DNA from 3 places in the Rossellomorea sp. RS05 genome. Region 1 is predicted to be linked to each of the others. Evidence: riboswitches for the same ligand, from Rfam matches in the RefSeq annotation. Region 1 holds a riboswitch; each other region holds the start of a gene.
What was found. Region 1 has a riboswitch for lysine ahead of ABJ225_RS10640 (aspartate kinase). Riboswitches for the same ligand answer to the same signal wherever they lie in the genome.
Positions count from the first base shown of each region.

Region 2: linked by a shared signal. The riboswitch ahead of ABJ225_RS18845 (Na+/H+ antiporter NhaC family protein) and the one ahead of ABJ225_RS10640 (aspartate kinase) in region 1 are both predicted to bind lysine.
Region 3: linked by a shared signal. The riboswitch ahead of ABJ225_RS17130 (transporter substrate-binding domain-containing protein) and the one ahead of ABJ225_RS10640 (aspartate kinase) in region 1 are both predicted to bind lysine.

Region 1 covers NZ_JBDKWY010000003.1:152,334-155,517, reverse strand. Annotated here, with positions in the region: gene uvrC (excinuclease ABC subunit UvrC) at 1-1,644, shown strand, start outside; lysine riboswitch at 1,688-1,866, shown strand; gene ABJ225_RS10640 (aspartate kinase) at 2,055-3,184, shown strand, end outside.
Region 2 covers NZ_JBDKWY010000009.1:42,525-45,708, reverse strand. Annotated here, with positions in the region: gene ABJ225_RS18845 (Na+/H+ antiporter NhaC family protein) at 1-1,241, opposite strand, end outside; lysine riboswitch at 1,355-1,536, opposite strand; gene ABJ225_RS18840 (HD-GYP domain-containing protein) at 1,667-2,773, opposite strand; gene ABJ225_RS18835 (bifunctional metallophosphatase/5'-nucleotidase) at 2,913-3,184, opposite strand, start outside.
Region 3 covers NZ_JBDKWY010000007.1:170,237-173,420, reverse strand. Annotated here, with positions in the region: gene ABJ225_RS17135 (GGDEF domain-containing protein) at 1-1,143, opposite strand, end outside; lysine riboswitch at 1,330-1,511, shown strand; gene ABJ225_RS17130 (transporter substrate-binding domain-containing protein) at 1,621-2,451, shown strand; gene ABJ225_RS17125 (amino acid ABC transporter permease) at 2,492-3,184, shown strand, end outside.

The DNA of each region.
Region 1 (3,184 bases):
CAGCGCCTCGTCGGTGAAATCGAGGACTTTGAATACATCATGACTTCATCAGACCTTGAAGCACTCGTGCTCGAAATGAACCTCATCAAGAAGTATGACCCGAAATACAACGTCATGCTCAAAGATGATAAAAGCTATCCGTTCATCAAGCTGACCAACGAGCGTCACCCTAGGCTCATTACCACCCGCAAGGTACAGCGCGGCAAGGGACGGTACTTCGGTCCGTATCCGAACGCTGGAGCCGCGAACGAAACGAAAAAACTTCTCGACCGTCTGTATCCACTTCGGAAATGTACCACGCTGCCGGACCGTGCATGCCTATACTACCATATGGGACAATGCCTGGCACCGTGTATCAAGGAAGTGAATAATGAAACCTACCGCGAGATGACGGATGAAATCGCCCGTTTCCTGAATGGCGGGTATAAGGAAATCAAGGAGCAGCTCTCCGTAAAGATGCAGGAAGCATCTGAAAAGATGGAATTCGAGCGTGCCATGGAATTCCGTGATCAGATCCAGCATATCGAGGCAACGATGGAAAAACAAAAGATGACCATGACGGACTTCACCGATCGCGATGTGTTCGGCTACGGCATCGACAAAGGCTGGATGTGCGTCCAGGTATTCTTCGTACGGCAAGGGAAGCTCATCGAACGGGATGTTTCCCTGTTCCCGATCTATAATGAACCGGAGGATGAGTTCCTGACGTTCATCGGACAGTTTTATTCCAAGTCCAATCACTTCAAACCGAAGGAGATTTTCCTCCCGGAAGGAATCGATGTGGAACTCGTGGAGAAACTCCTTGACGTGAGGACCGTCCAACCGAAGCGCGGAAAGAAGAAGGAACTGGTGCGCCTTGCTGAGAAAAATGCCAAGCAGGCATTGAACGAGAAGTTCGCCCTGATCGAACGGGATGAAGACCGTACGATCAAAGCGGTGGAAAGACTCGGGGAACAGATGGGCATTTATACGCCGTTCCGTATCGAGGCGTTCGATAACTCCAATATCCAGGGATCGGATCCCGTCTCGGCCATGATCGTGTTCCTAGACGGGAAGCCCGCAAAGAAGGAGTACCGAAAGTACAAAATCAAGACCGTCACCGGACCGGATGATTATGAATCCATGAGGGAAGTGATCCGGAGAAGGTATGCAAGGGTGCTGAAGGAAGGACTGCCCCTCCCCGACCTGATTGTCATCGATGGAGGAAAGGGGCAGATCGAAGCGGCCCGGGAAGTGTTGGAGAACGAATTGGGTCTCGATGTGCCTCTGGGCGGTTTGGCAAAGGACGACAAGCATCAGACCTCGGAACTGCTGTACGGGAATCCCCTCCAGATCATCCCATTAGAGAAACGGAGTCAGGAATTTTATTTGCTTCAGCGCATACAGGATGAAGTCCACCGGTTCGCCATCACCTTCCATCGCCAGCTCAGGGGGAAAAGTGCGTTCCAATCCATGCTGGATGATATCGACGGAATCGGTCCGAAGCGTAAAAAACAGCTGTTGAAGCATTTTGGATCGATGAAACGGATGAAAGAAGCAACCTTGCAAGAGTTCAGGGAACTTGGGATCCCGGAGCGAGTCGCCATGGAACTTCATGAAAAACTTCATGATAATGGGGAAAAGGATGTTGATACCCAAAAATGATTGTGCTATAATGAACAAAAATTAAAAACATTATCACTTTTTAAGTGGTGATAGAGGTGCGGACTTCAATAGTACAGTTCACGGAAGGGTATGAGCCCTGGCGATGTGACTGGAAAGGGGAGGACCGCCGAAGTGGAGCCGCACTCATATCGGCTGCGCTGGTTCTGCATTTAATAGATGCAGGATTGTCAAGATGATTCATCTTGGAGAGCTATCTCACAATGCCGACTGAACCTTTTTTGTTCGTATGCAGTGTTCAAAAAGCAATGAGATGCTTCGTCTCATTGCTTTTTTTTATACCTGCTGCATGACGGTGTCCCCGGCATGGGGATGCCAAAAGCCGGAATCAGATAGTAGCTCTAATCCATCAGGGTGCTCCGCATCCAATCAAGAAGAAAGAGGGAGAAGCATTGGGTATAATCGTTCAGAAATTTGGCGGAACTTCGGTGGGATCAGTGGAACGGATTCAGCATGTGGCTTCACGTGTGGTGGAAGAGAAGGAAAAGGGGAATGACGTCGTCGTCGTCGTTTCCGCAATGGGAAAAACGACGGATGCCCTTGTAGGCATGGCAAAGGAAATCTGCTCCCAGCCGAGCAAACGTGAAATGGATATGCTTCTGTCTACAGGAGAGCAGGTGACCATCTCACTCTTGACGATGGCCCTCATCCAGGTCGGCCAGGACGCGATTTCATTTACGGGCTGGCAGGCCGGGATCGAGACGGAATCCATCCACAGCAATGCCAGGATCACCAATATCCACACGGAAAAATTGGCATCCCATCTGAATGAGGGGAAGGTCGTCATCGTGGCCGGATTCCAGGGAATGACTGCATCAGGTGAGATCACCACCCTTGGCCGCGGCGGATCCGATACGACGGCCGTCGCCATCGCAGCAGCCCTGAAGGCGGAACGCTGTGACATTTACACAGACGTAGACGGGGTCTACACATCCGACCCCCGTTATATAAAAGGAGCAAGGAAGCTTTCCAGCATCTCCTATGACGAAATGCTGGAGCTTGCCAATCTTGGGGCGGGCGTCCTCCATCCGAGGGCCGTGGAATTTGCCAAAAACTATCAGATTCCATTGGAAGTCCGTTCAAGCATCGAGAGGATCGAAGGTACTTATATTGAGGAGGAAGCAAGCATGGAACAAAATCTAGTTGTACGCGGCGTAGCGTTCGAGAATGAAATCACAAGGGTGACGGTCTTCGGTCTGAATAATGCGTTGAAGGGGCTATCTTCGATCTTCACCACATTGGCGGAGCATCACCTGAATGTCGATATCATCATTCAAAGTCAAACAGAACAGAATACGACCAATCTGTCGTTCTCCATCAAAGGACATGATCTTGAAGAGACCCTCGAGGTCCTCGAACAGCATAAAGAATCCCTTGGCTTCACTCATGTGGAATATGAAGGGGGACTGTCGAAGGTATCCATCGTCGGCTCAGGCATGATCTCGAATCCGGGTGTCGCAGCAGAGATGTTCGAAGTACTGGCAGATAACGGGATCACCATCAAGATGGTGAGTACATCTGA
Region 2 (3,184 bases), on a different contig from region 1:
GCAATCGGGAGCAATAGTCCAAAGGATCCCCATGATGTTCCGGTTGAAAATGCCATAAAGCCTGCAACGACAAATAAAATGAAAGGCAGGGCCTGGACGGGAATGTTCGACTGCTGAACAAGTCCTGCCAGGTACTTTCCGGTTTCCAATTCCCCGATCAAGGTCACGATGGTCCAAGCAAAGAAGAGGATGTACACAGCTGGAAGCATGGCTTTCACACCTTCTGCGATGCCTTTCCCAACTGCACTGCCTTCAATTCCATTCAGTCTCATCTGTCTGTATACAAATAAGAGGGATACAATAAACCCTATAATACCTCCAAGGATAAGCGAAAGAGTGACATCGGTATTTTCAAACACTTTCAGAAGGTCGAAAGTTCCCACAGCTGAATAGCCTGTCCAAAGCATGGCTCCAACTGTCCCAAGAACAAGTGCAACAATCGGCCAAACAAGATCCCCTACTGTTCCCTGTTTGGAAACAGGTAATTCATTTTTCAATTCTCCTGGAATTTCCTTTTGAGGATCATAGAGCTCACCAGTCGTGATTGCTTTCATTTCGTGCTCACGCATTTTTCCAAAGTCGATTCCTTTTACCGCAATCAACAGAACAAATAAGATTGTTGCCCATACGTATAGGTTCATTGGAATCACCTGAAGGAATGCAGAAAATGCTGTGTATTGGGTCACACCGTGTGTAGCAAGAATCGACCCCATAATCCCGATGATGTAAGCTCCCCAGCTGGATACAGGTGAAACCACACAGATTGGTGCCGAAGTAGAGTCGATGATATAGGCAAGTTTTGCCCTCGATATGTTATTACGGTCTGTGACCGGTCTTGCTACCTGTCCCACCGCAAGGGCATTGAAGTAATCATCGATAAAGATGATGATTCCGAGCACGGCAGCCAAGAGCTGGCCACCCCTGCGGGTCTTCACGCGCTTGATTGCCCATTCACCGAATGCACGGCTGCCTCCTGTAATATTAATAAAAGCCGTGATGATTCCTAGCAAGAGGAGAAAGAGAATGATATAGATATTTCCTTTATTCAACTCTCCATCTGCGTATAAATTTCCGATAAAACCGTCCCAGACCAGGGAAAGTGTCTCCATGGGAGAAAACTTTGCAATGAGTAGGGCAGACGACACGATCCCCACTCCTAAGGACAATAGTACCCTCCGCGTCAGTACGACCATCAAGATGGCCAAGAGTGGCGGAATTAATGAATAAATGGTGTTTTCCATAACTTCCTCCTATGAATTGATAGGGGGGAATGCTGAAACATGACAGAAGGCAAACAAAAAAGGCAATGATAGAGATACTATCATTACCTTGGCAGTAACGTAAGTGCTCCATCACGATCTGTAGCTCCCCATTATAGAGTACCTCTATAATGACAGTGTCATCCTTTTTCAAGATGACCCCAGCACCCATGCATTCGACATACATGGCTACTTCGGCAAAAGTTCCCTTTCATCTGTTCTCTCAGTTGTCATCCTCAAACAGCTTACTAATGAACCCTGCGCCTCTACCCCATCGGATTGATGATGTGGTTGCTTATAAAATTTTCTATACAACTATATCAGACTGCCGGGTCTATGACAATGGATATTCCCCAATGGAAATATTTTAAACCTTTCACGCAAAAAAGACCCCCACTAGTGAGAGGTCATGTACGGGAAGGAATCCCGACTTCAAAATCCGGATCAAAGCCTGTGATGATCACATCAAATTCCTTGCTTAAATCGATTTCATAAGGGGATTCCAGCCGTTCTCCCCCTTCTTCGACGATCCGGACAACAGGGCGGTCGGTCACCCCTTGATTCTGCTCGGCCACGATGGCTTTCCGATCATCATTCAGCTCGATGATCATTCCATTCGGATAGATGGCCACGGAGCGCCTGAAGGCTTCGATGACCTCCCTGTCGAACAAGGTCCCCGCTCCTGCATAAAGGATCTCGAGGGCCTGATGGGGAAGCATGGCATCCCGGTATACCCGATTGGAGGTCATGGCATCAAAGACGTCAGCGACCGCGATGATCTTGGCGAATGGATGGATATCTTCTTCCTTGATCCCCCGGGGATACCCGGATCCGTCTAATCTCTCATGATGCTGATACGCACAGTGCGCTACCAGGATGGATACTGAATGGAGGCCGCGGAGAATTTCGAATCCCCTCTCGGAGTGAAGTTTGATTTCAGCAAATTCCGCTTCCGTCAGTCTGCCCGGCTTCATGAGGATTTCCTCAGATATGCACATCTTGCCGATATCATGAAGAATCGCTCCCACCCCGAGCTGTTCCAGCTGCTTTTGGGGAAGATTCAGCTTGAGGCCGATCGAAAGGGTATAAAGTGTCACATTGAACGAATGATGGAAGATATAAGAATCATAGGAGAAGACATCTGTCAGGATCGTCAGAAGGTCATTGTTCTCCTTGACTTCCTGCAGGACGACTCCGATGATGCCAGTCATTTGCCTGGCACTCTCCTCAAACAGCACGCTTTTCGGGATGCCCGATTGCTTGACCTGACTGAATGCCTTCTCGATGCTTTTGATCGTCTCCTGTCTCACTTTCTTTGAAACGGTCTCTTTGACCTCAATTCCATGGGAAAGAGAATCTTCGATATAAACATATTGAATATTCAACTCTAACAGCCGCTGAATCATGCGATCCGTGAGCGGCACGCGATCATGAATCAGCATCTTTCCTCTCATGTTATAGACCGGTGAACCTAGAACCATGCCGGACCTGATGGACCTTGTAGAAATGAGCATCATACTAATCTCCTATATATCCCCTTCATTTTTCGACAAAATTTACTAATATGTCCATTATAAAGGAAACCTGTAATTCTGCAAGGTATAATTACCTATTGCAGGGGATTATTCATAGAAGAATGGCAAACAGGTTCCATCAGTTCTTCATTTTGCCTAGTTTCCACCCAAGCACATCCCGTAAGAACTCAGGCATGAAATAATTCTTGGGTTTTGTTTTTAGAGAAGGAAAGAAGTGACCGAATGTAAACATATCAGGCAGAGCCACCTTGTAGCTCTCATGTGGGTCAAGACGTGCTCCCCCCACCAACGGATCACCTTCAGTAAAGCTGATATTGGTGTAGACGAATTGCCCAAGCACCTTGCCCCTGAATCCCAGCCCTTTCACTTCAAGGGCTGGCCATGATTCAT
Region 3 (3,184 bases), on a different contig from region 1:
TGCACGCTGGAAGCCGTTACGCCCATTGCTTTTTGCTTCATATAAAGCCGTGTCGCATGCTGCGTATAGGGCCTCCATCTTCATGTTGTCCGTTGGTCTGACGGTCAAAATCCCCATGCTGATATGGAACGGTACGGAGCCGGGTTTTCCGCGATTCAATGTATTGCATAGACCCGCGGCAAACCGGTCAGCCTCCTCTTCATTCTTTTCTGAAAGCAGGATCCCGAACTCATCACCTCCATAGCGACCATACAGATCGCCTTTATCCAACATACCCTGAATGGTTTGGCTCAAATCGCGAAGGACCTGGTCCCCTGCTACATGCCCATGGGTGTCATTAATGGTTTTGAAATGGTCGACATCCAGAAGGAGATAAGAAACAACAGCCTGTTTCTTTGCAGATTGGCGAAGGATGTGTTCCGCATGCTGAGTAAATGATCTGCGGTTAAGGGCACCGGTCAAATCATCATAGTTGGCAAGGACGACGAGCTCCCGGTCGACCTTCTCCTTCATCAGTAGAAGGAAGGCAAGATTCATCAAATTCGATAAAACATAAAAAGAAAGCAGGACAACCAATTGAAGGACTCCGGGATTGTAAAGGGTAAAGGATTGGATTGGGACGAAGAAGGCCGCCATCCCCCGGACGATGGAGAAGATGACACCAACTCCATAGAGGAGACTGACCACCTTCATCAAAAGGGATGAACTCTTGAAACCAACCAGACAAACAGGCAGAAGAAGAATGGCCGTCAAGAACGAATAGTAGGCGATGCGGTCAGACTCCGTGTTGTAAAAGATAAATAAAATGGAAAAGCCCATAATTCCGGCGGTTGTCACATATATATAGATGAGCCTCATCTTAGGACGTAAATAACCCTGAAGATTCACTAGCACTGCAACTTCCAAAGAGGTACCTGCATAAAGGACTATGTTGGCCAACCATATCGACAAGACATCAGGGATATCTCCCCTGAACACCATCAGGGATACCGCCAGGATCTGGCAGCATTTGGCCAGGAAGAACATATTCAAGGTCAAATCCCGCTTGTGAGTGTATCCATACGATCCGATCATGATCAGAGTGAACAAGAAGCCGATGAACAGCAGGGCTGTGATGATGGTGGAATCGACATAGATTTCCATGCCGGCACTCTCCTTACTGAAAAATGGTCTGAGTATAGTATATCAAACCTGGGACTTTATGAGTGTCTGTCGATCTGGAAACGGGTGTAATCTTTGGTAATCGGGAAAATGACTAGTTCAATGGATTGACAGTTTCCTGGTTTAGTTGTAAACTGTTAGAGAAATTTAATAAGACCTCGCTATGTATAGTGAGGTAGAGGTGCGATATTTAACAGTCTTCAGCGGAGCTCGAGAAGCGTCGATGCTGGGGAGAAGGAAATGTCGCCGAAGCAGATGATATTCTCGGTATCATGTGCTGGGTCTGTAGTTAAGAGCTGCAGGACTGTCTCAATAAACGTCCCGGTTTATTGAGTTGTGCTATCTCATTGGGGAATAGAGAGGACTTATGGGTGACTTCGTATACTACGGCCTGAGTTGATCTCAGGCCGTTTTTTGTTTGTCCAAAAGCATTTACAAAAAATAGGGGGACTGAAGAAGATGAAAAAAAGAGCTTCGATCTTTGCACTATTATTGGTATCGGCACTGGTTTTACTTGCAGGTTGCGGGAAAAGCGGCGCTTCAGGTTCGGCAGACAAAGACACCTTCACTGTAGGCCTTGAAGCAGGTTATGCACCTTTCAACTGGTCACAGAAAACGGACGCCAATGGGGCGGTTAAAATCAAAGGAAGCAAAGAATATGCCGGCGGGTATGACGTGGAAATGGCGAAAAAGCTGGCAGATAAAATGGGCAAAGAACTGGTTGTCGTGAAAACAGAGTGGGACGGACTCGTTCCTGCTCTCAACTCAGGTAAGATCGACGCTATCGTAGCTGGGATGTCACCAACGGCTGAACGTAAAGAAGCAATCGACTTCTCTGATAACTATTACAAATCCGACCTTGTGATGGTAGTGAAAAAAGGTGGCAAATATGAAGGCGCAAAATCAATTCAGGACTTTAAAGGGGCAAAAGTGACAGCTCAGCTGAACACCTTCCACTACTCTGTGATCGATCAAATCAAAGGCGTATCCAAAGAAACAGCCATGGACAACTTCCCGGCCATGAGGGTCGCTCTTCAATCAGGTATCATTGATGGATATGTTTCGGAACGACCTGAAGCCGTCAGCGCTTCATCGGCTAATGACGCATTCTCCATGGTCGAGTTCGAGGACGGGTTTAAAACGAAAGAAGATGATACAGCCGTTGCTGTCGGAGTCGAAAAAGGTAGCGACTTACGAGAAGCCATCAACAAGGCTCTGAAAGATATCTCAGAAGACGAACGTACAGAAATCATGGACCAGGCCATCAAGAACCAGCCTGCAGAACAATAATCATGTTGCCGGTCAGGCACTATGAAGAAGGAGGAGAACAATGAGCTTAGAATGGATCATCAGAATTATTACAGACAACTGGGCCATGTTCTTGCGAGGAGCGGGTGTGACCCTGTTGATCGCCTTTGTCGGTACCGTGATCGGTGCCGCCATCGGCCTGTTGGCAGGTGTCATCCGGACCATCCCAGTCCCTGAACGCGGACCGAAGAAGGTCATCCTCAAAGTCGTGAACATCGTATTATCCATCTACATCGAATTTTTCCGGGGCACGCCGATGATTGTACAGGCAATGGTCATCTATTACGGTTCGGCCATGGCCTTCGGATTTGATATGAACGTCATGGTGGCGGCTTTCATCGTCGTCTCCATCAATACGGGTGCTTATATGGCTGAGATCGTCCGCGGTGGAATAATCTCCATCGACAAAGGACAATTCGAGGCTGCTCAGGCCATCGGGATGAACCATGTGCAGACGATGTGGAACGTTGTCATGCCTCAGGTCGTCCGTAATATTCTTCCGGCAACGGGGAATCATTTTATCATCAACATCAAAGATACATCCGTCCTGAATGTCATCTCCGTATCGGAGCTGTACTTCCTGACCAAATCCGTGGCAGGGAACAACTTCCGTTACTTCGAATCATTCTTTGTCGCATGTATGATCTACTTCGTCATGACATTCGCCGTGACCAAGATCCTCCGTCACTTCGAGAAGAAACTCGACGGACCGGAC